One region of the Mesorhizobium kamtschaticum genome, then DNA from elsewhere that is predicted to be linked to it. Evidence: riboswitches for the same ligand, from Rfam matches in the RefSeq annotation. Region 1 holds a riboswitch; each other region holds the start of a gene.
The links. A riboswitch is a leader RNA that binds a small molecule or an ion and turns the genes downstream of it on or off. The one in region 1 is predicted to bind cobalamin.

Region 1 (7,754 bases):
GAGCCGCGGATTGGGCGTTGCCGACGGCGACAGCGCCCGCAATGTCCGCGCCAGCTCGGCCTCGTCGCGTTTCGGCGCCAGTGCGGCGGCGATGATGTAGGCCGAAGCGGTCGAGCGGCTGATGCCGGCATAGCAATGCACCACCATCGGCTTGGCCCGATCCCAGCGGCGGGCGAAATCGAGCAGATTGCGGACATGCTCCTCACCCGGCATGGTCATGCCGTCTTGCGCCACCGCGATATCGTGCATGACCAGATGCAGGTGGTTTTCCCTTGCTATCGAGGCCGGGCGGACCACCTCCGTTCCGGCGGAGAGCAGCGACAATACCCGGTCGGCGCCCGTCCTTGCCACCGTTTCCTCGATCTTCGCCAGCGAGCAGACATGGATCATTTTCTTGAACCCTTTGATCGATCCTCGCGCCGCGTCGCCCATTCGGCAAGGGCGGATTCGAGCCGCAGCCATTCCTCCTGACTCCCCGGCAGACCGGCGCGCAGGACATGCGGCCGGTCGGAGAAATGCCGAAGCAGGATGCCGCGTTCGCCCAGCGCTGAAAACAGGCCGGCGGCATTCGGCAGGCTGAGATAGCGGAACAGAGTGGTACCGCCGGCGACAGGCACGCCGAAATGGCCGAACAGTCCGTCGAGCCGCGCCGCTGCTTCCACCAACGACGCGCGCATCGCGTCCTGCCAGCCAATATCGGCAAGTGCGCGAATGCCATATTCTAGCGATGGGCCGGCGACGGCCCATGGGCCGAACTGCGTTTCCAGCCGCTGGACTGTCGCGGCATCGGACAGCGCAAACCCAAGCCGCAGGCCGGCCAGGCCAAAAAACTTGCCGAACGAGCGCAGCACGACGATACCGCCTTGATCGACATCGCCGGCCAGGCTGTGCTCGCGCGGACCGACATCCATGAACGCCTCGTCGACGACCAGCAGCCCGCCCTTTGCGCGCAGCCCGGCGGCCAGCGCCAGCAACCGGTCGCGCTCGATGACGCGGCCATCGGGATTGTTCGGATTGACGATAACGGCAAGGTCGGCGTCCGCCAGTGCCCCAAAATCGCTGACTTCGGTCACCTCGTGACCGGCAATCGCCGCGGCACGCGCATGTTCGGCATAGGTCGGCCCCAGCACCAATGCCTTGCCGGGTTTGACCAGCGAGGCCACGCGCGGCAGCAGGATCTGCGTGCCGGGCGCCGCGACGACATTGGCTGGCGACGGCGCGCCATAGGTGCCGGCCGCGATTTCTGTCAGCTCGCGCCCGCGCCCGGCTTCCGGCAATCGCGACAGTGAGGTGGCGGGCAGCTCGAAAAGCGGATAGGAGTGCGGATTGATACCAGTCGAGAGGTCGACGAAAGGCAGCACGGCGTTGGGGAAAAGCACCCTCGCTCGGCCAAGACTTCCACCATGGTCCACCGCTCCATCAAGAAGCTTCATGTCAATCCTGATCGCTTTCCTGTCATTGGCCGTCGAATTCGCCCTCGGTTACCCGGACTGGCTGTTCCGCGCCATCGGCCATCCCGTAACGTGGTTCGGCAGGCTGATATCCTTTCTCGATCGCAGGCTCAACCGCGCCACTGATCCCGACGCCCTGCGTCGCCAACGCGGTGTCCAGGCGCTGCTGGTCATCGTGCTCGTGCCGGCGGTGATTGGCCTCTGTGTGCAGCTTGTCCTGCTCTGGTTCGTTCCGTTCGGGCTATTCATCGCCGCCCTTCTGGCAACATCGCTTCTGTCGCAGAAGAGCCTTTACGACCATGTCGAGGCCGTTGCCGATGCGCTCGACAGCGGCGGCCTGGCCATGGGCCGTGTCGCCGTCTCGCGCATCGTCGGACGCGATCCCGAAGCGCTCGACCGCGCCGCCGTCTGCCGTGCCGCGATCGAAAGCCTGGCCGAGAATTTTTCCGACGGCATCGTCGCCCCCGCCTTCTGGACCGGCGTCGGCGGGCTGGCCGGCGGTGCCGCCTACAAGGCCGCCAACACCGCCGATTCGATGATCGGCCATCGCACCCCGCGTCACCAGGCCTTCGGCTGGGCCGCCGCGCGCTTCGACGACTGGATCAACCTGCCGGCGTCGCGGCTGACCGCGCTGCTGATCGTGCTGGCGGCTTTCCTGGTCAGGGATGCCGACCCCCGCAGTGCCTGGCAAGCGGTGGGGCGCGATGCGAGAAAGCACCGCTCCCCCAATGCCGGCTGGCCGGAAGCCGCCATGGCCGGCGCGCTTGGTCTGGCACTGGCCGGGCCGCGCAGCTATGGCGGCATCGTGGTCGACGACGTCTTCATGGGCGAAGGCGGCCGCCGCGACGTCGACAGCGGCGACATCAGGCGGGCGCTGAAACTTTATCGCGTCGCCGATTATTTGCTGATTGCGCTCTTCGGGGTGGTTTCGGTGATCGCGGTTCTGGTGTTCTAGAACTCGATCCCCTGCTGCGCTTTCACGCCTGCCGAAAAATGGTGCTTGGTCACGCCCATCTCGGTGACCAGATCAGCGGCCTCGACCAGCGCCGGCTTGGCGTTGCGGCCGGTGACGACGACATGCAGGCCCTCGCGGCGGGCCTTCAGCGCACCAACCACCTTTTCGAGATCGAGATAATCGTAACGCAGCGCGATGTTGAGCTCGTCGAGCACGACGAGGCTGATCGAGGGATCGGCGATCAACTCCAGCGCCTTGGCCCAGGCAGCTTCCGCCGCCGCGATGTCGCGCTTCAGATCCTGTGTTTCCCAGGTAAAGCCCTCGCCCATCGCGTGCCAGACGACGCGATCGCCGAAGGCGGCAAACGCATCCTTCTCGCCGGTGTGCCACTTGCCCTTGATGAACTGGACGACGCCGACGCGCTTGCCATAGCCGAGCATTCTGAGCGCCAGGCCAAAGGCGGCCGTCGTCTTGCCCTTGCCCGGACCGGTGTTGACGATCAGCAGCCCCTTTTCGACCGTTTTGCTCGCCACCTCGGCGTCCTGCACCGCCTTGCGCTTCGCCATCTTGGCGCGGTGGCGTTCTTCATCCTTATCGTCGATGTCGGTCATCTCATTTCACCTTGAGCGGCAGCCCCGCCACCATCAGCAGCACCGTATCGGCGATCGCCGCGACCTGCTGGTTGAGCCGTCCAGCGGCATCGCGAAAACGGCGCGCCAGGGCATTGTCCGGCACGATGCCTTGGCCGACTTCGTTGGAGACCACGAACCAGGGCCCGCGCGGCCGCGACAGCACGTCCGCCAGCCGCCGGCATTCCAGCTCGAGATCGTGATCGGCCAGCATGTGATTGGTCAGCCACAGCGTCAGGCAGTCGACAAGCACCGGCTGATCGTCTGGCAAGGCCTCAAGCGCGTCGGCAAGATCGAGCGGTGCGTCGATGGTCATCCAGCCCTCACCGCGCCGCGAGCGGTGCAGTGCGATGCGCTCACGCATCTCGTCGTCATAGGCTTCAGCCGTGGCGATATAGGTCCATGGTGACGACAACGCCGTCGCCAGGGTTTCGGCGTGCGCGCTCTTGCCGGAGCGCGCGCCGCCGATGATGAAGGTCAGCGAGCTTCGATCAGGCAAAGCTGTCGCGCAGGCTGGTCGCGGTGCCGGTGAAGCGTCCGCGCACCACGCCGACGACGGCGCCAAGCACCAGCCAGAACACCAGATTGGTCACCGTCACCGCCACCACGAACTGGTGGTGCAGGCCTTCCGGGATCGGCGTTTCGAAGCTGTCGGGCTGCGGCGCGCCGACAATGTGCGGAGCGACGATCAGCGCCACGGCAAGGATGGCCAGCGGCAGCGATTTGCGGAACGCGATCAGGCCGAGCCCGATGGCGGTCGCGATCACGGTCGCCACCCACCAGATCTGGCGCTGCGTCAGGTCGGCCGCCGGCATCGCCGGCAGTTCCGGCGGCAGGCCGAGGCCGGGCGCCAGCGTGAACACGGCAAAGCCGGCCAGGCCCCAGAACACGCCCTGGCGCCAATTGCCGATGCCGCCGGCGAATTCCGAAACCGCGACCAGGATCAGCGCGAAGCCGATGCCGGTGACGACGTTGGAGACGACGTTGAAAGCAAAGCGCTCGAAACCGTCGGCCGGCGCCCAGCCCTCGTCTTCGGCCGGAGCGGCAGCCTCAGCCGGGGCCGGCGCGGCAGTGCTCATGGCGTTCGATGCCGCAGGAGCCGCGGAGCTCATTGCGTTGCCGCTGGCGGCATCGGTCGGTGCCGCGGCGTGTTCATGCTTGTGGCCGCCTTCGGCCTGTTCGTAGACTTCCGCCTTGAGGATCAGCGGCACGGTGGCATAGGCCTGCATGCAGGCGAGGACGACGCCGGCCACGAGCCCAGCGATCGCCGCGATGAACACGACGTTGCGAAACAGATTCATGATGTCAGATCCTCGTCAGTGGCAGGGAAACGCCATCGAATGCCGGTTATCATGACCGGCATTGTGGACCGCATCGATGTGCGAGAAGCCGACAAAGCCGATGATGAAGGTGCCGAGCAGCGCGGCGAGCGCCAGCTGCATGAAGCGCGACTGCGAGGAGACGGAGGCGCCGAGGGAGATGGAAGTGGTAGTCATATCTTGTCCTTTCACCCTCCACCCGAGGGCCTGTCAGTTTTGCCGTCGTCGGCAGGTCTCCTGGCTCGCGGATCAGCGCCCTTCTCCACCTTCCCGAAGACGAATCTTCAGTGGCATATGGAGAGGACTACCGCACACAGTTGCGGGGGCAGCCACGGCATTGGGCAACAAGTCAGCCCGCACCGCATTCCCTCTTGGCTCCAAAACGGAACCGACGACTGTATGACTATAGGGAAAATCACGACACGCGGCAAACCAAATTCCGCCGGCAAACAGCGCGATTGCGCCATGCCGACAAGACAGTTGGTCCTGGGCACGACAATTGACAATTGCACTGGCCGGGTGTCGGCTGGCGTCCTCACAGGAAGCCAGCCATGCAGCCCATTGCCAGCGAGCGCGATCCCTATAACGGCCTGACCCGGGCCGAACCGACGCTGCCCGCATCGGCTTATTGGGATGCGGCAGCCTATCAACGCGACCTTGATGCCATCTGGTACAAAAACTGGCTGCTCGTCTGTCGCGAGGCCGATCTGGCCCAGCCGCTGGCCTTCCGCCGATTCCGCATCGGCACGCAGGACGTCATCGTGCTGCGCGACGACACCGGCGAGCTCCGCGCCTTCCACAACACCTGCCGCCATCGCGGCTCGCAGCTGTGCCAGGAGAGCGAGGGCCGGCTGAAGGCGCGGCTGATCACATGCCCCTACCACGCCTGGTCCTATTCGCTGCGTGGTGACCTCGTGCGCGTACCGTCGAAATCGCTACCGGACGGCTTCGACAAGGCCGACCACCCGCTTTATCGCGTCGCGCTGTCGGTGTGGCGCGGTTTCGTCTTCATCAATCTGCAGCAGGATGCGGCGGGCTTGGCGCAGGAATCCTTCGATCCCGCCTCCGGCAATCTCGGCAACTGGCCGCTGGAAACACTGGTCTCAGGCCATGTGCTGCGCAAGGTGATGAACTGCAACTGGAAGATCTTTTGGGAAAACTTCAACGAGTGCCTGCACTGCCCGGGCGTCCACAAGGATTTGTCGCGGCTGGTGCCGATCTATGGCCGCGGCCTGATGAGCCGGCATGACGATCCCGAATGGACCCGCCACGCCGACAATGACGCGCCGGAGTTTTCCGGCGGCCTGCGCGCCGGCGCCGAAACCTGGTCACGCGATGGCCAGACGCATGGGCCGGTCTTCTCAGGCCTGACACCGGCCGAACGTGCCGCCGGCCAGACCTACGCCACCAGCCTGCCGTCGATGTTCATAGTCGGCCATGTCGATTATGTCAGGACCGTTCGGCTGGTACCGCTCGGCCCCGAACAGACGGAGCTTGTCGCCGAATGGCTGTTCGCGCCCGAGGCGCTCGCCGCGACCGACATCGACAACATCGTCGCCTTCGGCACACAGGTGCTGGAAGAGGATGCGGCGATCTGCGAGGTCAACCAGAAGGGCCTGCGCTCGATGCGCCACGAAGCCGGCGTGCTGATGCCGGAGGAATATGACCTGCACCGTTTCCACAATTGGGTGCGCGAGCGCCACGCGGCGCTTTCGCCGTGATCCTCACAAAGACTTCGGCAGATACCGCCACGTCACAAAGCCGCATACAGCGGCCAGCAGGCTGAGCGTGATGAACACCGAGCCCAGTCCGAAGAAGATCAGCACGACGGAATAGACCAGCGGCGGCGTCAGCTCGGAAAAGTCGAGATAGGTGCGGTAGACCGCCGCCATCTGCGCCCGCTCATAGGAGCGCACCGAGCGCATGAAGGCGGTCGAGCCCAGCGCGTCGAGCGCTATGGTGAAGAACGCGCCACCAAGCAGGAAAGCGCCGGTCAGCAACGGTGCGGTCGCTCCCACCGTGCCCGCCGCCAGCAGCATTGCCGACATGGCGAAATAGGCAAAGGTCATGGTCTTGCGTCCGCCAAAGCGTTTTCCCGCCTTGCCCCAGAAGATCGCCATGAACAGCAGCGCATTGCCGGCCGAGACCAGCAGGCCGCCGGCCAGTTCGCCCTCGCCGGTGATGACCATGAACAGCGGTCCATAGACGAAGAATGTCGACCAGAAGCAGGACCGGCCGAAGGCGATCAACCAGGCGAGCCTCAGCCTCGGCTGCGCAATGAAGCGGCCGATATTGGCGAGCGGGTTGGCCGGCCGGGTCTTGCCGGACCGGATCGACTGGTTGTCGCCCAGCCGATAGGTCCAGAACAGCGCCAGCAGGGCCAGCGCGAACACCGCCACCGCGCCATGCGCGGCATAGATGCCGAAGCGTGTGTAGAGGAAGATGCCGAGCGTCGGCCCGCCGGTCCAGGCGAACATCGACCATGCCATGCGCAGCGATTCGGCCTGCATGAAGTCGGTCTTGCGGATGTGGTCCATGATGTAGAGGTTGAGCGTGATCGACAGCGCGCTGGCGCCCATGACGCGGCACAGCATGCCGGCCAGCTGCCCGGCAAGCGTGTGGGTGACGAAGAACAGCGAGCCGATGGCGAGCAGGCAGGCGCCTGCCGTGTAGACCCAGCGCCGGGCAAAACGGCGGATCAGCATCGGCATGAACAAGGTCACCGACAGGCCGAGCAGCGCCACGATGGTGTAGAGGATCGAGACGATCTGCTCGTTGTGGAGGATTTCGTAGGCCTGGATCGGGATGACGCTCGAAACCGTGGCGCGGGCGAAGGATTCGACCGCGTAGAGTGAAGCGAAGGTGCGCGCATCCGCGGCCTTGAGGGCCGGGAGCCAGATCGGATGGCGCACATGGGTGGACATTGCTTCCCCAAAGCAGAATCGCCGGTCAAATCTGCCGTGGTCGATCCCGGGCGATTAAGAGGAAACCGACGCGTAACCGGCAAAAAGCGAAACCGGTCAATGGCTTCCCGGCTCTGGCCCAAAGCGTCGCTCGATCCCGGTGCCTGCATCGCCGTGCTCCCGGCCTTCTTCTGTCCCGCCCAACCGTGATAGTCCTCAGGCGGGGCTGAATCAGATCGCGAGACCATGACCATCGACACGCCGACCGCACCCGTTCCGGAGCCATCCAGGCGCATCGTCGCCATCGATATCGTGCGCGGCATCGCGCTGCTGGCCATGGCGAGCTATCATTTCACCTGGGATCTGGAATTCTTCGGCTACACCGATCCCGGCCTCACCGCCTTCGGCTGGTGGAAGATCTTACGCACGCTGCATCGCCTCGACCTTCCTGTTCCTGGTCGGCGTCAGCCTGTACCTGGCGCACGGCCAGCAGATCC
Region 2 (7,754 bases), 1.9 Mb from region 1:
GGTTCCTCGACAAAAGGCGATCTGCCAATTACATACGGGGCGTATGAGGATTAGATAGACCATACGCGACGTATGTCAATTGGCATACGGAACGTATGTGGATAAGGCCAGACAGAATGCACAGACCCCGCAAGGAGATGATTGCCGAGACGCGCGCCAAGCTGATCGCCGCGGCCCGCCAGGCTTTCGGCACGACAGGCTACGCCGAAGCGTCGATGGATGATTTCACTGCCTCGGCCGGACTGACGCGCGGCGCACTCTATCATCACTTCGGTGACAAGAAGGGACTGCTGGAGGCGGTTATCGCCGAAATCGACCGCGAGATGGCTGCTCGGGTGAATGAGGTCGCCTCGAAAGCGCCGACTCGCTGGCAACACTTCGTCGACGAATGCACGACCTATATCGAGATGGCGCTGGAGCCGGAAATCCAGCGCATCATGTTCCGGGATGGTCCAGCCGTGCTGGGTGATCCAGCACTTTGGTCGAATGCCAATGCCTGCGTCGGTTCAATGACCGATCATCTGACCGCGCTGCAGGGGGAAGGGGTGGTCGTCCCGAGCGTCGATCCCGAGACCGCCGCCCGGCTGATCAATGGCGCCAGCAGCCAGGCGGCGCAGCGAATCGCCAATTCGAACGACCCCGAAGCGACATCGAAGATGGTGGTGGCGGCGTTCAAGCAGCTGCTGGAGGGCCTGCTCAGAAAACCAGGTTCATAACAGACCCAAATCCCTGTTGGGCGCCTCGCTGGCCACCGCCCCGATTGACAATCTTCAGGCAGAGCGCATCCTCCTCGCCCATCTCTGAGGGGGATTCGGAGCCATGTGGGATTTCGAGATCGGCCGGTCGGTGTCCATCATGATCAGGACCTGGCCCTTCATTGTCTTTCGCATGATCGTCTATTTCGGCATCACGCTGGCCTACATCATGGCGACCGGCACCGGCGCCTCCGTTGGCTATGGCGTCGGCCATATCTCCACCGATCCAGACGGGCCAATGTCCTTCGCCCTGTGGGGTGGCGTGGTCGGTTTCGGCATCGTCTCGATCGCCGTCTACTGGATCCGCGAATACATCCTCTACGTCGTCAAGGCCGGCCATATCGCCGTCATGGTCCATCTGATCGATGGCCGGGATGTTCCCGACGGCCAGAACCAGATCGCCTATGCAAAGCAGGTCGTGACGGAGCGTTTCGCCGAGGCCAACATCCTTTTCGTCGTCGACCAGCTGGTCAAGGGCGCCATCCGCGCCATCACCGGCCTGCTCGGCGGCATCGCCGCTTTCCTGCCCATTCCAGGTCTGAGCGGCCTGGTCTCTTCATCAACACGGTGATCCGCCTGTCGCTGACCTATGTCGACGAGATCATCCTCGGCTACAACATCCGCATCAATTCGTCCTCGCCCTTCGAGACGGCGCGGCAAGGCGTCGTGCTCTATGCCCAGAACGGCAAGACCATGGTCAAGAACGCTGTCTGGCTGGCGGTCATCATGTGGGGCGTCTCTTTCGTCATTTTCCTGCTGATGCTGGCCCCGGCCGCCGCCATTTTGTTCATGATGCCCGGGCAACTCGCCGGCTGGGCTTTCGTGCTCGCCATCGTCTTCGCCTGGGCCTTCAAGGCGGCCTTCATCGAGCCCTTCGCCATCGCGTGCCTGATGCAGGTCTATTTCAAGACCATCGCCGGACAGGTGCCCGATCCCGCCTGGGATGCCCGGCTTGCCGAGGCATCGTCGAAGTTCAGGGAATTGAAGGACAAGGCGCTCGCCTCGTTCGGCGGGTCGCGCTGGGGCACGGCGGGCGCGACGCGCTGATCGGCGGGCTGCGCCGGCGCGGCATCGACGGCGTTGAGGCACGCCACCGCTGACTTGAGCTGCGCCTCGCCTTGCCCGCAAAACGTTTCGCTCATGATCAATTCGGGCAGCGGCAGGCGTCGGCCCCAGCCATGCGTTTCGAGGTCCGGTTTGGGCGCGAATTCCGAGACACGGCCGACGCAGAGATAGGCCACCGGCGTCACGTGCTCGGGAATGGACAGCAGGCTTTTCAACGCTTGCGGCTCGATGATGCTGACCCAGCCGACCCCAACGCCCTCGGCCCGCGCGGCCAGCCAGAAATTCTGCACCGCGCAGACCGTGCTGTAGAGATCCATCTCCGGATTGTGCCAGCGTCCAAGCGGTGAGCCCTGCGAGCGCTGGCGGTCGCAAGTGATGCAGATGTTGAGCGCGCTTTCGCAGATGCCTTCCAGCTTGAGCTTGCGGTAGAGCGCCTGTCTTTCGGCCTCGATTTCAGGCAGTTCCTGCTCTCGCGCGGCCAGGAACAGGTCGCGCACCTTCTCCCGTCGTGCGGCATCGCGGATGACAATGAAATTCCACGGCTGCATGAAGCCGACCGATGGTGCGTGATGGGCGGCAAGTAGCAGCCGCGCCAGCACCTCATCGTCGAGCCCGGTAGGCAGGAAATGGCTGCGCACGTCGCGCCGTGTGAACATGGCACGGTAGACCGCGTCGCGCGCCATCTGGTCAAACCCGTCGCCGATAGGAGCGGTCATAGTTTCCGGCATCGCTTGTCCCCTTGCGATTGCAATCAATGCCGCCCGCCTGACCATGCGGATGACGATGCCTGCCAGGCCGGTCTTCTGGCTCGGGATCAACCCGCGTCCGGTGCCTTCCCGTCATCGACAGTGGCATTTACCGGCGCGGTCCCCCTCACAGCGTTGGGCACGCCACGGAATTCAACCGTGTTCCCGATTCTCCCGCTCGCGGCGGGCACCAGGCAGTGGCGGAAACCTTACGCCGAAGCGCCGGCGCCGCCAATGCCCGCAGCGACACGAATGGACGCAAGCGTGATTTTCCCCAGCCCATCAAGCCGCAATGCATGGCCATCGCGGCGCCGGGGCATTAGATAGGGAACATGGCAACTCGTCTCTACACCCACCCGATCTTCCTCGAGCACCTCACGCCGCCGGGCCACCCCGAGCGGCCGGACCGCTTGCGCGCTATCGAGCGTGTCCTCGACGACGAAGCCTTTGCCGCGCTCGAACGCGTCAAGGCGCCGGAGGGCGACGAGGCGACGATCCTCTACGCGCATCCCGCCGATTTCGTCGCGCGCATCCGCGCCGCCATTCCCGAAGAAGGCCTTGCCCGCGTCGATGCCGACACCACCGCCAGCCCGAAGAGCTGGCAAGCGGTGATCACCGCGATCGGCGCCGCCAACGCCGCCGTCGACGATGTTTTTTCAGGCCGAGCCGACAATGTCTTCGTTGCCGCGCGGCCGCCCGGCCACCATGCCGAAAAGACCACCGCGATGGGCTTCTGCTTCTTCAACACGGCGGCGATCGCCGCGCGCTATGCCCAGAAGAAGCATGGCGTCGAGCGCGTCGCCGTCGTCGACTGGGACGTGCACCATGGCAACGGCACGCAGGATATTTTCTGGGACGATCCGTCGGTGCTCTATTGTTCAACGCACCAGATGCCGCTTTATCCCGGCACCGGCGCGAAGAGCGAGATTGGCGCCGGCAACATCGTCAACGCGCCCTTGGCGCCGCAGACCGGCAGCGAGGTGTTTCGCGATGCCTTCCTGTCGCGCGTCCTGCCGGCGCTCGACAATTTCGCGCCCGATCTGATCATCATTTCGGCCGGCTTCGATGCGCACCACCGCGATCCGCTGGCCGAGATCAATCTGACCGAAGACGATTTCGACTGGGCGACCGGCCAGCTGATGCAGCGTGCGGCCCGCCACAGCGGCAACCGGCTCGTCAGCCTGCTCGAGGGCGGCTACGATCTGCAGGGACTGGCATTTTCGGTCGCCGCCCATGTCGGCCGACTGATGAAAGGATGAATGATGGCTGCTGAGACCAACGAAGACGTCAAGGCGATGAGCTTCGAGCAGGCACTCGACGCTTTGGAGAAGATCGTCGATGATCTGGAGCGTGGCGACGTGCCGCTCGACCAGTCGATCAAGATCTATGAGCGCGGCGAGGCGCTGAAGGCGCATTGCGACCGGCTGCTGAAAGCCGCCGAGGACAAGGTCGAGAAGATCAGGCTGTCGCGCGACGGCAAGCCGGTTGGCACCGAGCCGCTCGACGCGGACTGAGGCACGGAGCAGCCTTACCGGCTTTTGGACACGATCATGGTTGAGGATTAAGCTCGTCTCGATTGAAACGGTCCAGGACAAGAGGAGATACGGAAGCGATGTGCAGAAACATCAAGACCCTGTTCAATTTTGAGCCGCCGGCGACCAATGACGAAGTGCGCGATGCGGCCCTTCAGTTCGTCCGCAAGCTGAGCGGAACGACGCGGCCTTCGAAGCAGAACCAGCATGCATTCGACCATGCGGTCGAGGCCATCGCGGCATCGGCGCGCGAGCTGCTCGATTCGCTCGAAACCCATCAGAATCCGCGCAATCGCGAAGAGGTGGCGGCGAAACTACGGGCAAAGTCAGCCATCCGCTTTGCCTGATACCGCCAAAGCGGCCGTTGGCCGCTGACAAGGAGAGTTCATGAGCTTCTTCCCGGGGAAAGACCCTGAAGCCGGCGACGCCTTTGCCAGCGACCAGATCGAATTGATGGTGATACCAACCGCCAAGGACATTGGCGGTTTTCAGGTGCGCCGCGCTCTGCCGACCGCCAAGCGGCGGCTGGTCGGGCCGTTCATCTTCTTCGACCGCATGGGCCCGGCGATCCTGCGCGGCGGCCAGGCGATGGATGTCCGTCCGCATCCGCATATCGGCCTGTCGACGGTGACTTATCTGTTCGACGGCAAAATCCGGCATCGCGATTCGCTCGGCACCGAAATGGTGATCCAGCCCGGCGACGTGAATTTGATGACCGCCGGCCGTGGCATCGTCCACTCCGAGCGCACGCCCGAGGAACTGCGCGGTGCGCCGATGTCGATCTCGGGCCTGCAGACATGGCTGGCCTTGCCCGATGGCAAGGAAGAAGTGGCGCCGGTGTTCGAGAACACGGCTTCCTTGCGGCTTCCCGAGATCGATGCCGAAGGCGTTCGCGGCCGCGTCGTCATCGGTGACTTCCAGGGGCTGCGCTCCCCGGTGCGGGCCGATACCGAGACGCTCTACGCCGACCTCAGACTGGCGCCCGGCGCCAGCGTGAAGATTCCTGCCGATGCGGAGGAACGAGCCATCTACACGCTGGAAGGCGAGGTCACGATTTCCGGCGACGTCTTTCCGGCCGAACGGTTGCTGGTGTTCCGGCCCGGTGACGAGATCATCATATCGTCGCAGACCGGTGCGCATTTCATGCTGTTCGGCGGCGCTTCGCTTGGCTCGAAGCGTTACATCTGGTGGAATTTCGTCTCCTCGTCAAAGGAGCGCATCGAACAAGCCAAGCAGGAGTGGAAGACGGGCCGCTTCGATATCGTTCCTGGAGACGAGGAAGAGTTTATTCCACTGCCGGAAAACTAAGGAATATCGCCCAAAAGCGGCCCGGTTTCGGGACACGATATGCATGAAAACAAGGGCTTGAAAGCGCGGGCATAAGCTGTTTCGACGCGCTGTGCTTTTGGGAGCAGGCCCGCGTCACTGACACGCATTTACTTTCGCAGGTCGGCGGCCTATCCCGCCGTTGAACAGAAAGCCTGAGACCCGTGAACGCAACGCCGCATACGCCGCTTCTCGACAAGGTCCGCATTCCCGCCGACCTACGGGCGCTTGCCGAGAGCGAATTGCCGCAACTGGCGTCCGAGTTGCGCCTCGAACTGGTCGACGCGGTGTCCCGCACCGGTGGCCATCTCGGCGCCGGCCTCGGCGTGGTCGAGCTGACGGTGGCGTTGCACTATGTCTTCAACACGCCGGACGACCGGCTGATCTGGGATGTCGGCCATCAGGCCTATCCGCACAAGATCCTGACCGGCCGCCGCGATCGCATCCGCACACTGCGCCAGGAAGGCGGCCTGTCCGGCTTCACCCGCCGCGCCGAGAGCGAATATGATCCGTTCGGCGCCGCCCACTCCTCGACATCGATATCGGCCGGCCTCGGCATGGCGGCCGCCCGCGACCTCGCCGGCGGCCGCAACAATGTGATTGCCGTCATCGGCGACGGCGCCATGTCGGCCGGCATGGCCTATGAGGCGATGAACAATGCCGGCGCGCTCGACGCCCGGCTTATCGTCATCCTCAACGACAACGACATGTCGATCGCGCCGCCGACCGGCGCCATGAGCGCCTATCTGGCGCGGCTGGCCTCCGGCAAGGCCTATGCCGGCTTGCGCGATTTCGGCAAGAAACTGACGTCCTATCTCGGCAAGCGTGCCGATCGGGCGATCACAAGAGCGGTCGAGCATGCACGCGGCTATGTCACCGGCGGCACCTTGTTCGAGGAGCTCGGTTTCTACCACATCGGTCCGATCGACGGTCACAATCTCGAACATCTGATCCCGGTGCTCAAAAACGTCCGCGACAATGGCGAAGGCCCGGTGCTGATCCATGTCGTCACCCAGAAAGGCAAGGGCTACGCACCTGCGGAAGAAGCCGCCGACAAGTATCACGGCGTCAACAAGTTCGACGTCATTACCGGCGCGCAGGCCAAGGCGCCGGCCAACGCACCGGCCTACACCAAAGTGTTCGCCGAAAGCCTGATCCAGGAGGCCCGCGAGGACGACCGCATCGTTGCCGTCACCGCCGCCATGCCGAGCGGCACGGGGCTTGACCTGTTCGGCGAAGTGTTTCCCTCGCGGACGTTCGATGTCGGCATCGCCGAACAGCACGCTGTGACTTTCGCGGCCGGCCTCGCCACCGAAGGCTACAAGCCGTTCGCCGCGATCTATTCGACCTTCCTGCAGCGCGCCTATGACCAGGTCGTCCATGACGTCGCGATCCAGAAACTGCCGGTGCGTTTTCCCATCGATCGTGCCGGTTTCGTCGGCGCTGATGGCGCCACCCATTGCGGGGCGTTCGACACCACTTTCCTGGCGAGCCTGCCGGGCTTTGTCGTGATGGCGGCGGCCGACGAGGCTGAACTTCGCCACATGGTGCGCACCGCGGCAAGCTATGATGACGGCCCGATCGCCTTCCGCTACCCGCGGGGCAACGGCGTTGGCGTCGACATGCCGGAGCGCGGCTCGGTTCTCGACATCGGCAGGGGCCGCATCGTCAGGGAAGGCAGCAAGGTGGCGCTATTGTCCTTCGGCACGCGGCTGCAGGATTGCCTTGCTGCCGCCGAGGAACTTGGCGCGGCCGGGCTTTCGACCACCGTTGCCGATGCCCGCTTCGCCAAGCCACTCGACCAGGATCTGATCCGGCGGCTGGCCCGCTCGCACGAGGTTCTGGTGACGGTGGAGGAGGGCGCCATCGGCGGCTTCGCCAGCCACGTGCTGCAGTTCCTTGCCCATGAAGGACTGCTGGAAAGCGGCCTGAAGGTACGCCCGCTGGTGCTGCCCGATGTGTTCGCCGACCACGCCAAGCCGGAAAAGATGTATGCCGATGCTGGCCTCGATGCCGCCGGCATCGTGCGCACCGTTTTCGTCGCGCTCGGGCACAGCACACGCGCTCAACGCGCTTGAATCAAAATCTCAAGCGCTTGAATCAGTTTGCCGGCTTGATTCCTTAACGCATTGTTTACGCTGCCGTTTGGCGCTTTGCTTACCGTGTCTCTTGGCCGTTTTTCAACGGCGCCCTGCTAGATGGTGATCAGGCAGGGAGACAATAACAATGAGAACGCTTCTGTGTGGCGTGGCGCTTTCAGCCACCATCGCAGCATCCGCCGCCGAAACGCCTTACGACCGCAATCTCGAAAAAGCGGCGGTGGGCATCGT
Region 3 (7,754 bases), 3.6 Mb from region 1:
CCGCCCCAATTCGTGGCGTGCTCGACAAGGGATGGTGTTCACGGAATTGTTCCGCCGATGGTTCACGGGGGAAGGGCTAGAAGGACCGAACCGCAAGCCACGTTGCGGCTCGTGCGGGACGGTCGATTTAACGGAGAAGACTCTGCCGAAAAAAGGCGGAAGGGGCAGGGCGCCGCTATGACGCCGTCCCATGTCCAGGACAGGCACGAAGGCCGCGCCTTGAGCGTAGGCCTGCCTCGTCGTCTCATCCGGTGCCGCCTTGCTACGAAGCGTGGCGTTCGTCGTCGGAGCGGCTGAGGACCATGCCGCGCTAACCCGCCCTATTGTCTACGCCTCGATTTCGAGAGCCGACAACGGCTTCGAGCAACAGGCGAGGATGAAGCCGTCGTCGATCTCGTGATCGAGGATGCCGCCATTGTGGCTCATCTCGACGGCGCCGGAGACTTTCTTCACCTTACAGGTTCCGCACAGGCCGAATTCGCAGGCCGCCGGGATCCGCACGCCCGACGAGCGCGCGGTCTGCAGCACGGTCTGGCCGGCGACGCACTCGGCGTCGACGTCCGAAAGCGCGAAGCGGATCGGTGTTGCGGCTTCGACGGGAACGGCGACGCCGTCCTGCGCCGGTGCTGCGAACGGTGCCGGGATTTCCTCCACCGCGGGCGCGGCAAAGCTCTCCTGGTGGTATTTCGTCATGTCGAATCCGGCGGCGTCCAGCATGCCGCGCACGGCGCGCATGAAGGGGTCCGGACCACAGCAGAAGATCTCGCGTTCGCGGAAATCGGGCGCCAGCAGCGGCAGCCGGATGGCGTCGATACGGCCCATATGGCCGTACCAGCCCTCGCGGCTCGACCGCTCCTCGATCATGAAGCCGAGCGATAGGCCCGGCATATGGCCGCCGAGCAGTTCGAGCTCCTTGCGGAAGATGATCTCTTCGGCGCGCCGCGCGCAATTGACGAAGCCGACATCGGTCCATGGCGCGCAGTCGTTCAGCCAGCGCAGCATCGACATCATCGGCGTCACGCCGGAACCGGCCGAGATGAACAGATATTTGGCCGCTGGATGGCTGTGCAGCGAAAAGTCGCCCGCCGGCCCATAGGCCTTGACGTGCGAGCCGGGCTTCAGGTGATCGAACATCCAACGCGTGCCGATGCTGCCGGCCTGCGCCTTCACCGTCACGGCGATCGAGAATGGCCGCGACGGCGAGGACGACAGCGTATAGGTGCGCATCAGCGGCCCGTCCGACGTCGGCAGCTCCAGCGTCACGAACTGGCCCGGCTTGTAGCGGAACCAGGTCTGGTTGTCGGAGCGGAAGGTGAAGGTCTTCACGTCAGGCGCTTCGTCGGTGACGCCGATCACTTCCAGCACCTGCAGCCTGTCGTTCCAGGGCGCCATCTGGTCGAGATGGCGATAGAGGCCAAGGTCAGTCATCGCGTTCATCCCTCAACCTCTCAGGCGACATTGCGCAACGCCGGCCTGCCATCTCCGGCAAGGCGCGGACCGATGAAGCGCGCGTACCAGTCGACGAACTGGATCACGCCACCCTCATGCAACTCCGAATAGGGACCAGGTTCATAGGCCGGCGACAGGATGCCGAAGGCGTTTTCCTCGACGATGCGGCGGTCCTGGTCATTGGTCTCGGTCCAGACATGGGTGAGCTCGGCGAGATCGTAGTCGACGCCCTCGACCGCATCCTTGTGGACCAGCCATTTGGTCGTCACCGCCGTTTCCGTGGCGCTGATCGGCAGCACGCGGAAGGTGACGGCATGGTCGATCAGGATGTGGTTCCAGGTCGTCGGATAGTGATAGTGCATCAAGGTGCCGATACGGTCGGCCGAGACTGTGTCGGAGAGGTTCTTCTTCACCGCCCGCTTGCCGGTCATCGTGTAGCTGACAGCATCGCGCAGCAGCGGCGCGCGGGTGGCGCGGTATTGCCCGGCCGGGTCGATGCGGAACTTGCTCGGCAGGCCGGTTGCCTCGCATTTGGCCCAATGCGCCAGCATCTCCGGGTCGCTGTCGGCGCCTTGCACGCCGGTCACTGTCGGGGCTTCCGGGAAGGTCTTGCACAGCTCCGGATGATTGCCGGCGCAATGGTAGCACTCGCGGTTGTTTTCCCAGACCAGCTTCCAGTTGCCCTTCTCGACGATCGTGCTCTCGAAGGCGATCTTTGCTTCGCTGAGCCGGTGCGGCTTGAGATAGGGTTCGATCATCGCCCGCATCGGCGCGAAGTCGGCGGGCTCCTTGGCCAGGCAGATGAAGATATAGCCGGCCACGCTTTCGCAGGCGACCGGCTTCAGGCCGAACTGGCTCTTGTCGAAGCCGTCGGCCATTTGGCGGGCGAACAGCAGCCTTCCGTCCAGCTCGTAGGTCCACTGATGATAGGGACAGACCAGCTTGGCCGCCGTGCCCTTGTCGGTATTGCAGACGCGGCTGCCGCGATGGCGGCAGGAATTGTGGAAGGCATTGATCTTGCCCTGCTGATCGCGCACCAGCACGACCGGATAGTCGCCGATCTGCACGGTGATGAAGCTGCCGGGCTTGGGCAGTTCGCAATCATGGCCGATGAACAGCCAGTCGCGATACCAGATCAGCTCCATGTCCAGTTTGAAGAAATCGGGATCCGTGTAGAAGGGCTGCTCGAGCGAGAATCCGTCCCTGCGGCTGTTCAAGAGCCTCAGCATGTCGTTGCGCGTATCCATGTCCTGTCCTCATACTTCAAGGACTGAACTGGTGGTGATTGAGGAAGGATTAGGCGCAGACCGGCGAAAGCCGACATGCGCCATCCGCCTCTTGACCGCCCACCGCGATCAGTCGAGTTCAAATTCTCGGGCTGGTTTCCGGGCTCTGGAGTGTCCTTGCAGACGATCGCGACACCTTCCCAGGCTTTTGCCCAGTGGTCTCCCGTTGCGACTTGAACTCCACCACCGTTGCGGGGGCAGCGCCGGAATCTGACCGGCTTCCCAATTCTCCGCTCCATCGTCACGAAGCGGCACCTGAGATGACATGATCTAATCACGACAGCGCTGGCGACATCGGCATGAAAGCGACATCGCATCCATGTGGCGCGACACGCATGCACAACGATCGGGTCAAGAATCGCGGTCCACGAAAATCGTCGCGGTGACGGCTGTACCGGCTATCAGAATCGACCCCGGAATGGGCGCTAAAAGGCTAACGGTATCGGAAAGTGACTATTAGCAGATTCTAAAATCGAACCGAACGGTTCGTTTCTATTGACGGTGCGTGCATCACGGTGTGAACGCTGAGCCTCCGATACAGTCGGTGATCGCGGCGCTGGTTTTGCCTAACAGTATGATATCAAAAACAAAAATACATGACGTAGAAGGCCTTGGCACAATTTCAAGTGGTGGATTCTTGGTCCACGCGGAACAACTTCGTGATTGGAAACGGCCAACTGGCTTTCCCACATCGGGGCTGTCCGAACGACGCGATTTTAATCCCAAGACACGCCGCTAGACGGACGGAAAAATACTGGAGTGCCCAAAATGAAAAAGATTGTTCTCACTGCCGCCGCCCTTCTGGCCATTTCCGGCAGCGCCTTCGCGGGTAGCGACCACTACGGTTCGAATGCCCCGGCAGCCACGGCTGTCGACAGCCAGTACACCGCTTCGACCAAGAAGTCGGCCCCGGCCACTCAGGCGCCTGCTCAGCCGGGCGCTGACCGCAACCTTTTCGGCAACAACTAACAGCCGCAGGGGACAGTGGGCATACCCCGCTGTCCCGGCAATCTAGAAATTCAGGAGACTTGAAATGAAGAAGATCATCCTTGCTGCCGCCGCCGTTCTGGCCATCTCCGGCAGCGCCTTCGCCGGCAGCGACAACTATGGCTCCAATGGCGCCAACCAGCCTGCCGCAACTTCGGTTGACAACTCGCGCACGGCTTCGATCCGCGAAAACGGCTCGCCCGTCTACAAGCTGCTCAATTCATCGAGCGACGTGCAGAAGTCGATCCCTCAGAGCAGCGACCGGGACCGCTTCGGCAACCACTAACAGCCGAAGTCGACCTCTAGAAAAAGAGCGGCGGGCATAGCTCGCCGCTCTTTTTTACGCCGTCGAGACGGGGTTCTGTCTTAAGCCGCTTTTGCTTCCGGCTTCTGAAGTGCGAAGGAATGTCCGTCCGCATCGAAGATATGCAGATCCTCGCCATTGGCGCTCAGCCGCAGCGTCGAGCCGCGCTTGACCTCGACATTGCCAGGCAGCTTGGTCACCAGCGGCAGGTCGGCGCGGCCGATGTCGACATAGACCAGCTGAACCTCGCCGAGCTGCTCGACATAATCGACTGTTCCCTCGAACAGATAATCCGCGCCGGTGGCGACGATCAGATCCTCCGGCCGCACGCCGAAGCTCACCGCCGCCCCCTTGGCCGAGACAGGCGTCGTAATCGGCACCGTAGCCTTGCGCCCGCCGACATGGCTGACGACGGTTGGGCTGCCGGTCTTGTCGATCGTCGCCGGCAGGATGTTCATGGCCGGCGAGCCGATGAACTGGGCGACGAACAGATTGCCAGGCTTCTTGTAGAGATCCATCGGCGTACCGACCTGCTCGATATGGCCGTCCTTCAACACCACGATGCGGTCGGCGAGCGTCATCGCCTCGACCTGGTCGTGGGTGACGTAGATCATGGTCGTGTTGGGCATCGATTCCTTAAGCTTGGCGATCTCGATACGCGTGGCGACGCGCAGTGCGGCATCAAGGTTCGACAGCGGCTCGTCGAACAGGAACACTTTCGGATTGCGCACGATGGCGCGGCCGATGGCGACGCGCTGGCGCTGCCCGCCCGACATCGCCTTGGGCAGCCGGTCGAGATATTTGGTCAGCTGCAGGATTTCGGCGGCCTGCTTCACGCGCCGGTCGATCTCGGCCTTGTTCTCCTTGCCGATCTTCATCGAGAACGCCATGTTGTCGTAGACGGTCATGTGCGGATAGAGCGCGTAGGACTGGAACACCATGGCGATGCCGCGCTTGGACGGCGGCACGTCATTGACCACTTCGCCGTCGATCTTCAACTCGCCCGACGTGATTTCCTCGAGCCCGGCGATGGAGCGCAGCAAGGTCGACTTGCCGCAGCCCGACGGACCGACGAAGACGATGAACTCGCCCGATTTGATATCGAGGTCGATGCCATGGAGAATGTTGAGATTGCCGTAGGACTTCTTCACTTGTCTCAGATTGACATCGGCCATTGGTTTCCTCCCAGTGATTTCCTCAAAGATTTCAGTCGATGCGCCCGAACCAGGCGCCGTAACCGCCAAGCTCGATCGAACCGGGGCTCGCCTGCCCGGAAAACCCGTGTCCCGGCAAAGGTTGCAGGGATCGGCTGCCAAGGTCAACCTTGGCCGGCTTGGCGCCGAGGTTGAAGACGCAGACAATCTGCTCGTTGCCCGCCCGGCGTGTGAAGGCGACGGTGTCGCCCTCACTTTCGATGAAGGTGATATCGCCCTTGGCCAGTGCCGGATGGGCGCGGCGGAAGGTGAGGAAGCGCCGATAGTGCTCGAGCAGCGAAGCCTGGTCGCCCTGCTGGACATTGACTGCTTGTGCCAGATGCTTGGCCGGCACCGGCAACCAGGGCTTTGCCTGGGAGAAGCCGCCGTTCTTGGCGCTGCCATCCCACACCATGGGCGTGCGGCAGCCGTCGCGGCCCTTGAATTCCGGCCAGAAGCGGATGCCATACGGATCCTGCAAATCCTCGAAGCGCAACTCGGCTTCGCCGAGCCCGAGCTCTTCGCCCTGGTAGAGGCAGACAGAGCCGCGCAGCGACATCAGCAATGCCGAGATGACCTTGAGATAGGCGATCGGGTCGGCTTCGCTGGCGGCCCAGCGCGAGGCCGGGCGCATCACGTCATGGTTGGAAAAAGCCCAGCACGACCAGCCGTCGCTGGCGACCTTGCCGAAGGCTTCCAGCACCGAGCGGACCTTGTCCGCGCTGATCTTTTCCGGCGCCAGGAAGTCGAAGGAATAGCACATGTGCACGCGCTTGCCGCCGGCGGTATAGGCCGCCACGACCTCCAGCCCGCGCTGCGAATCGCCGACCTCGCCGACAGCGGCGGTCGCCGGATATTCGTCGAGCAGGGCGCGGAAGCGTTCGAGGAAGCCGAGGTTTTCCGGTCGGCTCTTGTCGTAGATATGGTCCTGATAATTGTAGGGATTGACCGCCGGCGCGGTCTGGTCGTTGCGCTCCTCCGGCGGCAGCGGCGGATTGTTTTCCAGGCCCTGGCTGTGGAAGTAGAAATTGATCGTGTCGAGGCGAAAGCCGTCGACGCCGCGTTCCAGCCAGAAGCGGGTGACATCGAGCAGCGCGTCCTGGACTTCGCGGTTGTGGAAGTTGAGGTCCGGTTGCTCGGCCAGGAAATTGTGCAGATAATATTGCTGGCGGCTGGTGTCCCACTGCCAGGCCGACCCACCGAAGATCGACAGCCAGTTGTTGGGCGGCGTGCCGTCGGGCCTTGCGTCCGCCCAGACATACCAGTCCGCCTTCGGATTGGTTCGGCTCGCCCGGCTTTCCTTGAACCACGGATGGCTGTCTGCCGTGTGCGACAGCACTTCGTCGATCATCACCTTGAGACCCAGCCGGTGCGCCTCCGCCGTCAGCGCATCGAAATCGGCCAGCGTGCCGAACATCGGGTCGACGTCGCAATAGTCCGAGACGTCGTAACCGAAATCCTTCATCGGCGACTTGAAGAAGGGCGAAATCCAGATGGCATCTGCGCCAAGCGAGGCGATGTAGGGAAGCCTGCCGATAATGCCCTTGAGGTCGCCGATACCGTCGCCATTCGAATCCTGATAGCTGCGCGGATAGATCTGGTAGATCACAGCACCTCGCCACCAGTCGCGATCGATGGCGAGGTCAGGGTTCGAACTGGCTTTCAAAGCGGATTGCATTGTCTCAGCCTCCTTTCACCGAACCGGCAAGCAGTCCGCGGACGAAATAGCGCTGCAGCGAGAAGAACACGATCAGCGGCACGATGATGGTCACGAAGGCCGATGTCGTCAGAATCTCCCAATCGCCGCCGCGCGAGCCAAGCAGTGCGTTGAGCCTGGCCGTCAGCACGATCTGGTCTGCTTCCGTACCAAGGAAAACCATCGCCACCAGCAGATCGTTCCATACCCACAGGAATTGGAAGATGGCAAACGACGCCAGCACCGGGAAGGACAGCGGCAGCACGATCTTGACGAAGATCTCGAAATCGCTGGCGCCGTCGATGCGTGCCGATTCCATGATTTCGCGTGGCAGGCCGGCGATGTAGCTCCTGAGCAGATAGATGGCGAAGGGCAGGCCGAAGCCGGTATGCGCCAGCCAGATGCCGAGATAGGTCTTCGACGGCACGCCGAAGAAAGTGCCGACGCCGTTGTAGAGTTTCAACAGCGGGATCAGCGACATCTGCAGCGGCACCACCAGGAGGCCGATGATCACCGCGATCAGCAGCGCGCGACCGGGAAAACGCATCCAGGCCAGCGCGTAGGCGGCAAAGGCAGCGATCAGGATCGGGATGACGGTCGCCGGAATGGTGACGGTCAGCGAGTTCATGAACGAGCGCCCGATGCCTTCCGAAAGCAGCACGGTCTTGTAGTTATCGGTGGTGAATTTCGGCGGCGCCGACGAGGCGTAGTAAACGCGCTGGCCGCGGTCGCCTTCGAACGCCTTGGGCGAGACCATGACGAAGCTGCCATCGGCATTGACCTGCAGGGTCACGCCGTCGCCGAGATCGGCCGGACTGCCGACGGGATACTGTGTCGGG
Region 4 (7,754 bases), 1.4 Mb from region 1:
GAGGAAGGGCCGAAGGCGCTGGCCGAGATCATCGAGCTGACTGAAAAGCGCTTTCCCGAAGTCTATTTCCCGATGGAGGTGCGCAGCGTCGCGGCCGACCAGTTCTGGCTCTCGCCCTTCTACAACAGGCCGACCTGCTCGATCGCCATCCACCATGATGCGGCGAGCGATCCGCTTCCGTTCATGCAGGCGGCCGAGCCGATCTTCCGCAGATATGGCGGCAGGCCGCATTGGGGCAAGATGCACAGCCTGAAGGCGGCGGATTTCAAGAAGCTATACCCCCGCTGGGACGATGCCATGGCGGTGCGCCGCGACATCGATCCGCAAAACCGCTTCGTCTCGCCCTATATGGCCGGCCTGTTCGGCATCGAGCCCAGTCCTTTTGGCATCGAACGATGAGCAGCGCCTATTTCGCCACGCTCTCGGAGGCGTTGAAGCAGGCCGGCATCTTCCAGCCCTGTCTGCTGCTCGACCGCGACCGCCTGGATGGCAACATTGCCCTGGTGAATGAGCGGCTCGACCCCGGCCTTGCCGTACGGCTGGTCGACAAGTCGCTCGCTTGCCTGCCGCTGCTGTCGCATATCGGCAAGACGCTCGGCGCCGATCGCTTCATGACCTTCCATCCGCCGATCAGCGCGGCGGTGCTGGAGGCGTTTCCGGATGCGAATCTGCTCTACGGCAAACCGATGCCGGTCAGCGCGGCAAGGGCGGTGCTTTCCAGAGGCGATGTGGCCTGGTCGCGCGTCTGCTGGCTGATCGATACGCAGGAGAGGCTGGCGGAATATGGCGCTCTCGCTGCCGAGCTCGGTACGGAACTGCGCATCGTCTTCGAGATCGATGTCGGGCTGCATCGCGGCGGCCTCGCCGAGCCGGAGGCCTTGTCGCAGGCGTTGAAGGTGCTGTCGGCCCATAAGAGGCTGCGCTGTGAGGGCGTCATGGCCTATGAGGCGCATGCGCCGCATATTCCTAGCCTGTTCGGCGGCCCGGCCAAGGCGTTGGCGCAAGCCTCGGAACGGGCCGCCGCTTTCGTTGCTCGTCTCGGCGCCGACCAGCGCCGCATCCTCAACATTGGCGGCAGCAAGACCGCGCTGCTCCATCACGGCGGCGCTGCCAATGAAGTGTCGATGGGGTCGGCCTTCGTGCTGCCCAGCGATTTCGACACAACTGGTCTCGAAGGTTTCCAGCCGGCGGCCTTCATCGCGACGCCGATCCTGAAAGTGGTCGAGCCGATGCTGCCGGGTCCGCGGGCCGTTTCCCGTCTGCTGCAGGCGCTCGGCCGGTTTCCCCGCAAGGGCTGCTATCTCTATGGCGGCAAATGGATGGCCGAACCGGTCTTTCCCGAAGGCATGAAGACGAACGGCCTGCTCGGCCAGTCCTCCAACCAGCAATTTATGGGCCTGCCCACCGGAAGCATGGCCAAGCCGGGCGACTACGCGTTCCTGCGGCCGACGCAGAGCGAGGTGGTGCTTCAGCAATTCGGCCCGATCGCGGTGCTTTCCGGCGGCAGGATCGTCGATCGCTGGCCGGTGTTGCCGATGATGTGATCAAGTTAGATAGTTGACTGCGTCAAGTAAATGGCTGATCCTGCAAAAACAGGAGATGCCCATGACGATTCACCATGCGCCCAACAAAGAGCTGATCGATGCGGTGCGGGCTTTCAACCGCTTCTACACCCGCCAGATCGGGCTGCTCGACGAAGGGCTGCTGAAAAGCGCCTTTTCCCTAACCGAGGCGCGCGTGCTCTACGAGTTGGCGCATCGCGACGGTTTGACCGCGACCGACCTTGGACGCGATCTCGGCCTCGACGCCGGTTATGTCAGCCGTTTGCTGAAGAAGTTCGAGCGCCTTCACCTGATCTCCAGGTCGACGCTGGTTTCGGACGCCAGGCAATCGGCGATTGCGCTGACGCCGGCGGGCCGGAATGCCTTCGCGCCACTGAACAAGGATTCGCACGACCAGGTCGCGGCCTTGCTCGATCGGCTGCCCGCGTCGGAGCAGGACCGGCTGGTGAAATCCATGCGCACGGTCCAGGCGCTGTTGAGCGAAGGCGCCGAGCCGAAAATCCCCTATCTGTTGCGGCCGCTGCAGGTCGGCGACATCGGCTGGATCATCCGCCGGCAAGGGATGCTCTACGCGCGGGACTATGGCTGGGACGAAACCTATGAGGCGCTGGTCGCCGAAATCCTGGCGGCCTTCGTCAAATCCTTCGACCCGAAATGGGAGCGCAGCTGGATCGCCGAGCGCGATGGCGAGGTCGTCGGCTCGGTCTTCGTCGTGCGCAAATCGGATCAGGTGGCGAAGCTGCGCCTGCTCTATGTCGAACCGTCGGCGCGCGGCCTCGGTATCGGCAAGCGGCTGGTCGAGGAGTGCATCGGCTTTGCCCGCGCCAAGGACTACAAGACGCTGACCTTGTGGACCAACGACATCCTGACCGCCGCCCGGCACATCTACCAGGCGGCCGGCTTCAAACTGATCGAGGAAGAGCCTCACCATTCCTTCGGCAAGGATCTGGTTGGCCAGAACTGGGATCTCGATCTCTAGGCAAACCCTGTCCGGGGCCTGTTTTGGTGATGCGCGGTTGTTGGTCGTTTGCGCCGATGCTATGAAACGCGGGTCGAAAAGGACCCTGGAGCGGCAAACGGTAAGCCCGCTCCCTTCCACCGGTTGGAAGCTCCGTTCCCATCCCATATGGGAACCCACGGCAAGCCCACGGCGTGCTTTTACGCCCGGCTTGGCGTTCGGGGTTTTCGCGGATCGGCGTTCCTTCGTTTGCCAGGCGCCAACGAAGGAGAAGAGAGAATGCCCATCATTCGCGCCGACACCGGCATCATCACTCAGATCAATGTTTTCACCGTGCCCGAAGGCGGACAGCAGGCGTTGATCGACCTACTGCAGGAGGCGGCAACGAGTTGCCGCAGCGTTCCCGGCTGGATGTCCGCCAGCCTGCACCGAAGTCTCGACGGCACGCGTGTCGTCAATTACGCCCAGGCGCAGGACCAAGCGGCCATGCGGCGGGTCTTCGAGCATCTGCGCAGCAGCGGTTTTCTCGATCGCAACCAGGCTTTGGGTCAGGCCCATCCCGGCCTCTATGAGGTCGCTCTCACCGTGGAGTAAGGCGGAGCGGCGGACCGCGCCTTGGCCACATGCCAAGGTACGGTCTGCTCGGTACTTATGACTTCACCGGTATCCAGATCTCCAGCCCGCCATTGCCGCTGCGCGGATCGAACTCCGGGCCATAGCGCTCGAATTCGGGCGCGTCCGATATTTCGTGCCCGGAGGCGGGCAGCCATTTGTTCCAGATCGTGTTGACGGTGCGGCGGATGGTCGAGATGTGTTCGCGATGCGAAAACACCGCATATTTCTGCGCCGGTATGCGCACACGGCTGAATTCCCTGGGAAGGTCGGAAAAGTCCGAGACCTCGACACCGGCGATGTAATCGAAATTGCCCGCGTCGTCGCCATTGACGCAGACGCCATAGGCAACGTCGCCGGTCTCGCCCGGAATGTTGCCGATATAGGGGCCGAAGCGCTGCCACTGCATCGGAATGGCGGCGCTGGTTTCGCAGCTGTAGCGTTCGCCGAGCCCCGCGATCAGGAACGGCCGGCTGGTCTCGAAGCGTGGCGGTTCGAGGTTGGCGAGAAGGGACTGGTCCATCAGGATCGGCTCCACGAGGTCGAGGGTCTTGGTCGAACCTTGCGCCCGCACCAGTTCCGGCGTGGTGCCGAACTGATCGCGGAAGGCCCGGGTGAAAGCCTCATGCGAGTTGTAGCCGGCGTCGAGCGCCACCGAGAGGATGTCGGGCGCCCCGCCGGCCAGCCTGCGCGCCGCCTCGGTCAACCGGCGCGCGCGCATATAACCCATCACCGAGCGGCCGGTGGCGGCGCCGAAGGCGCGCGTCACATGGAAGCGCGACACGCCGCTGCCTTGGGCGACGTCGTCAAGCGAGATTGCCTCAGGCAGATGGCTCTCGACAAACCACAGCGCTTTCTCGGTCGGGTTCATGGCTCCTCGCATTTGGCGCGCTGACATTACTGACCGCGTCGATGGCCAGTTTGATCGAAATTGCGCGTGGCGTGCAATCAGCGCGGCAATGATCGGGAAGCGCTCGCCGCAGCCGCAGATCAGGAAACGGCCGGGGCGGCGCAGAATCTCTGACGACAAGCGTTGATTTCAGCCTGATGGAGCGCGGCGCGGCGGTCAATCCGTTGATCCGTTCGACAAGCATCTGCGCGGCCCTGTGGCCGATCTCGTTGCAGGGTTGCGCGATCAACGTCAGCCGAGGTTCGAAATAGTCTGCCCACTCGAGATCGTCGAAGCCGGCAATGGCTCGCGACAGGGGATTGACAGCGGCAGAGGATATCGCTTTATAGGTTCTGTTATTACATTACAGATGGAGATGCGGCACGCCCCTTTCTGATCAGGCCGCAGGCTGCGGGTGCCGAGATGGTGACAGGTTCAGTCGAAAAGAATCGTTGCGATGCGCCCGGGGCAAAACTACGATGACCCGGTGATGGTCCCCGCGCCGAAAGGCAAGGGGTGAAAAGGGAACACGGTGAGACCCTCAAAGGTCGAGACCGTGGCTGCCCCCGCAACTGTAAGCGGTGAGCAAGATCCGACATGCCACTGGCCGGCAAGGCTGGGAAGGCAGGATTGAGCCGAGACCCGCGAGCCAGGAGACCTGCCATCACTGAGTTGACCGGACGGGGTGTGCCGGGAGGAAACGTGGACGTCGGTCTTGTCGGCCGGCTCGCCAACATCCTTCCGTCGCCAGTTTTGGAAAGTGACGGAAAGTTGGACGGCTTCATCCATCGCATCATCGTGTGCACGCTTTGCCGTGACGTCCCGACCGGGGTCAGGTCGGGCGAAGCCTTGTGCAACGATTTGCGTTCCCGGCTCTCCGCTCACCATGACCCCGCCGTGGCGCATGGCTTCGCGATCGAAGGCGTCGAATGCATGGCGGGCTGCGCGCGGCCGCTGACGGTAGCCTTCCGGGCGCCGGGCAAGGCCGCCTATCTCTTCGGCTCCATCGACGCCGAGGCCGACGCCGGCGATCTCGTGCGATTTGCCAGGCTCTACGCGTCGCTGGCAGACGGCTGGTGCAATTCCGGACAACGTCCGCCGCGGCTGGCCGGCAAGACGCTGGCCCGCATCCCGGCACCGGCCAAGCCTGCGGGGACGGCCGATGACAACGCCGCTCCTTGAAGCGCGCGACCTCGGCGCGACGGCAAATGGCCGGGCTCTGGTCCATGCGGTCAGCCTGTCGGTCGCCGCTGGTGATCGCCTCGCCATTATCGGCCCCAACGGCGCCGGCAAGACGACGCTGCTGCGCATGCTGTCGGGCATGCTCAGGCCAAGTTCGGGTGAGGTGAAGCTTGGCGGGCGCCGCCTGGACAGGATTTCAGCCGCCGAACGGGCATTGCATATCGCCGTCGTCGGCCAGACCGACCAGCCGGATCCGCGGCTGGCGGTGATCGACTATGTCGAGCTTGGCCGCGTCCCGCATGCCGGCCTGAGGCGCCGGAGCGAGGAACGCGACATTGTCGTGGACGCGCTGCGCCGGACCGGACTGTTGCCGCTGCTTGGCCGAAGCATCGGCTCGCTGTCGGGCGGGGAACGCCAACGCGCCCAACTGGCGCGCGCCATCGCACAGCAACCGAAAGTGTTGTTCCTCGATGAGCCGACCAACCATCTCGACCCGCGAGCCCGCGGCGAGCTTCTCGAACTTGTGGCCGGCTTCGGCATGACGGTGATCGCCGTGCTGCACGATCTGGCGTTGGTGGCGCCCTTCGCCACCAGGGTCGCGGTGATGCATGAAGCCCGGCTGCATGCGCTGGCGGCACCGCGCGAAGCGCTGACCCAACAGTTGATCCGCGAGATTTTCGGCGTCGACGTGTTTCGCCTGCGCCATCCCACCGAGGATCGCGAACTGACCGTGTTCGATGTTCCGAACCGTGCCGCGCCGCCGTCCTGACCAAAACCCTTCATCCGACCCTGTTCAACCAAGGAGCAAAATCCGTGAAACGTCTCGCTTTGTCGCTCGTCCTCTCGCTGCTGGCCTCGACAGCCTTCGCTTTTCCCGTCACGGTCGATAGCTGCGGCAAACCGCTGACCTTCGACGCGCCACCCAAGCGCGCCGTCATCCACGATCTCAACATGGCCGAGATGGCCTTCGCGCTGAAGCTGCAGCCGTCGATCATCGGCCTGACCGGCATCACCGGATGGTATAAGGTCGGCCCAGAATTCAAGGCCGAGCAGGGGTCCATCCCGGAACTGGCGCCCAAATACCCGACGCTCGAGAACCTCGTCGCGGTCGAGCCCGATTTCTTCTTCGCCGGCTGGTACTATGGCATGAAGCCGGGCGGTGACGTGACCCCCGACACGCTCGCCCCGCACGGCATCAAGACGCTGGTGCTGACTGAAAGCTGCGTCCATCTCGACAAAACCAGGCCTGCCGCCTCGATGGACCTTCTGTATGGCGACGTCGAAAAGCTGGGCAAGATTTTTGGCAAGGATGCCGAAGCGGAAAAGCTCGTCTCAGACTGGAAGGCGCAATTGGCCGATATCACCGCCAAGGTCGGCAACGCCAAGGGGACGCGGGTGTTCCTCTATGATTCCGGTGAGGACAAGCCATTCACCGCCGGAAAATTCGCTATTCCCAGCACCATGATCACGGCGGCCGGCGGCGACAACATCATGGCTGACCTGGACACCAGCTGGGGCAATACGGACTGGGAAACGGTGGCGTCGCGCAATCCGCAATTCCTCATCCTGCTCGATTACCAGGATGGCGGCGGCTACAAGAAATTGCTCGATTTTTTGAAAGCGCATCCGGCGATGAAGGAGACGGACGCGGTCAAGAACGAGCGCTTCGTGGCGCTGCGCTATGCCGAATTGACACCCGGACCGGCGAACATCGAAGCGATCGCCAAGATCGCCAAGGCGATGCATCCGGAAGCGTTCTGATGCTATTTGCCCCTGGGCATGAATCCGGCGCGCTTTCAGGGCACAAGGCATTCGCGCTGGCGATGGCGGCGGGCGCGGTGGCGGTCGCCGCTCTCGTGCTGCTGTCGATCGCCTATGGTTCGACACTGATCCCGCTGACCGACGTCATTGCCGCCCTTGGCCATGCCGTCGGGTTGAATGAACACCAGGTGTCGGGTCCCGTCGGCAAGATCGTCGTCGATCTCAGGCTGCCGCGCACGATCCTGGCGGCGTGTGTTGGCGGCGGCCTCGGCATAACAGGCGCACTGCTGCAGACGGTGACCCGCAACGATCTCGCCGATCCCTTCCTGTTCGGCCTGTCCTCGGGGGCTGCCGCTGGTGCGGTTTCCGTCATCACCGTCTTTGGCGACAGTTTTGGCATCTGGACCTTGCCGGTCGCGGCCTTCACCGGCGGCATACTGGCCGCCTGCATTGTCCTGTTGCTGGTCGCGCGGGTGAGGGGGCAAGGGCCGGAACGGCTGATCCTTGCCGGCCTTGCCGTCTCCTTCCTGTTCACGGCATTGACCAATTATCTGGTGTTTGCCGGCGATCAGCGCGCGGCCCACTCGGTGCTGTTCTGGACGATGGGCGGGCTCGGGCTGGCGCGTTGGGATAATGTCTGGCTGGGTGCTTTGGGGGCCGGCACGATCGCGGCCTATGGGTTGTGGAACCACCGCAGGCTGGACGCCTTCCTGGCCGGCGAAAGTGCTGCCGAAAGCCTCGGTGTGCCGGTGGCGCGGATGCGCAGGACGACGTTTCTCGTTGCCGCCTT

Region 2: it holds a riboswitch for cobalamin, as region 1 does, so the genes downstream of both, bluB (5,6-dimethylbenzimidazole synthase) here and AC0V7N_RS20550 (CbtB domain-containing protein) in region 1, are expected to answer to the same signal.
Region 3: it holds a riboswitch for cobalamin, as region 1 does, so the genes downstream of both, AC0V7N_RS02630 (aromatic ring-hydroxylating oxygenase subunit alpha) here and AC0V7N_RS20550 (CbtB domain-containing protein) in region 1, are expected to answer to the same signal.
Region 4: it holds a riboswitch for cobalamin, as region 1 does, so the genes downstream of both, AC0V7N_RS27755 (DUF1636 family protein) here and AC0V7N_RS20550 (CbtB domain-containing protein) in region 1, are expected to answer to the same signal.

What each region holds. Positions count from the first base shown of each region.
Region 1 covers NZ_CM149691.1:4,163,782-4,171,535, reverse strand. The annotation lists gene AC0V7N_RS20580 (tyrosine phosphatase family protein) at 1-390, opposite strand, end outside; gene cobD (threonine-phosphate decarboxylase CobD) at 387-1,433, opposite strand; gene cbiB (adenosylcobinamide-phosphate synthase CbiB) at 1,432-2,406, shown strand; gene cobO (cob(I)yrinic acid a,c-diamide adenosyltransferase) at 2,403-3,017, opposite strand; gene cobU (bifunctional adenosylcobinamide kinase/adenosylcobinamide-phosphate guanylyltransferase) at 3,019-3,534, opposite strand; gene AC0V7N_RS20555 (CbtA family protein) at 3,527-4,336, opposite strand; gene AC0V7N_RS20550 (CbtB domain-containing protein) at 4,352-4,531, opposite strand; cobalamin riboswitch at 4,565-4,762, opposite strand; gene AC0V7N_RS20545 (aromatic ring-hydroxylating oxygenase subunit alpha) at 4,906-6,075, shown strand; gene AC0V7N_RS20540 (MFS transporter) at 6,079-7,278, opposite strand; partial or broken gene AC0V7N_RS20535 (heparan-alpha-glucosaminide N-acetyltransferase) at 7,504-7,754, shown strand, end outside.
Region 2 covers NZ_CM149691.1:6,073,219-6,080,972, reverse strand. The annotation lists gene AC0V7N_RS30295 (TetR/AcrR family transcriptional regulator) at 117-716, shown strand; partial or broken gene AC0V7N_RS30290 (hypothetical protein) at 820-1,802, shown strand; partial or broken gene bluB (5,6-dimethylbenzimidazole synthase) at 1,967-2,476, opposite strand; cobalamin riboswitch at 2,597-2,776, opposite strand; gene AC0V7N_RS30280 (histone deacetylase family protein) at 2,899-3,825, shown strand; gene AC0V7N_RS30275 (exodeoxyribonuclease VII small subunit) at 3,829-4,080, shown strand; gene AC0V7N_RS30270 (DUF2277 domain-containing protein) at 4,179-4,445, shown strand; gene AC0V7N_RS30265 (pirin family protein) at 4,486-5,406, shown strand; gene dxs (1-deoxy-D-xylulose-5-phosphate synthase) at 5,589-7,502, shown strand; gene AC0V7N_RS30255 (hypothetical protein) at 7,651-7,754, shown strand, end outside.
Region 3 covers NZ_CM149691.1:555,231-562,984, reverse strand. The annotation lists gene AC0V7N_RS02635 (FAD-binding oxidoreductase) at 328-1,428, opposite strand; gene AC0V7N_RS02630 (aromatic ring-hydroxylating oxygenase subunit alpha) at 1,449-2,696, opposite strand; cobalamin riboswitch at 2,809-3,009, opposite strand; gene AC0V7N_RS02625 (DUF680 domain-containing protein) at 3,504-3,704, shown strand; gene AC0V7N_RS02620 (DUF680 domain-containing protein) at 3,769-4,008, shown strand; gene AC0V7N_RS02615 (ABC transporter ATP-binding protein) at 4,089-5,201, opposite strand; gene bglA (beta-galactosidase BglA) at 5,233-6,897, opposite strand; gene AC0V7N_RS02605 (carbohydrate ABC transporter permease) at 6,902-7,754, opposite strand, start outside.
Region 4 covers NZ_CM149691.1:5,574,210-5,581,963, reverse strand. The annotation lists gene AC0V7N_RS27785 (D-arabinono-1,4-lactone oxidase) at 1-399, shown strand, start outside; gene AC0V7N_RS27780 (DSD1 family PLP-dependent enzyme) at 396-1,544, shown strand; gene AC0V7N_RS27775 (bifunctional helix-turn-helix transcriptional regulator/GNAT family N-acetyltransferase) at 1,606-2,541, shown strand; gene AC0V7N_RS27770 (antibiotic biosynthesis monooxygenase family protein) at 2,800-3,114, shown strand; gene AC0V7N_RS27765 (GyrI-like domain-containing protein) at 3,170-4,003, opposite strand; gene AC0V7N_RS27760 (substrate-binding domain-containing protein) at 3,954-4,271, opposite strand; cobalamin riboswitch at 4,496-4,701, shown strand; gene AC0V7N_RS27755 (DUF1636 family protein) at 4,793-5,203, shown strand; gene AC0V7N_RS27750 (ABC transporter ATP-binding protein) at 5,184-5,972, shown strand; gene AC0V7N_RS27745 (ABC transporter substrate-binding protein) at 6,017-6,964, shown strand; gene AC0V7N_RS27740 (FecCD family ABC transporter permease) at 6,964-7,754, shown strand, end outside.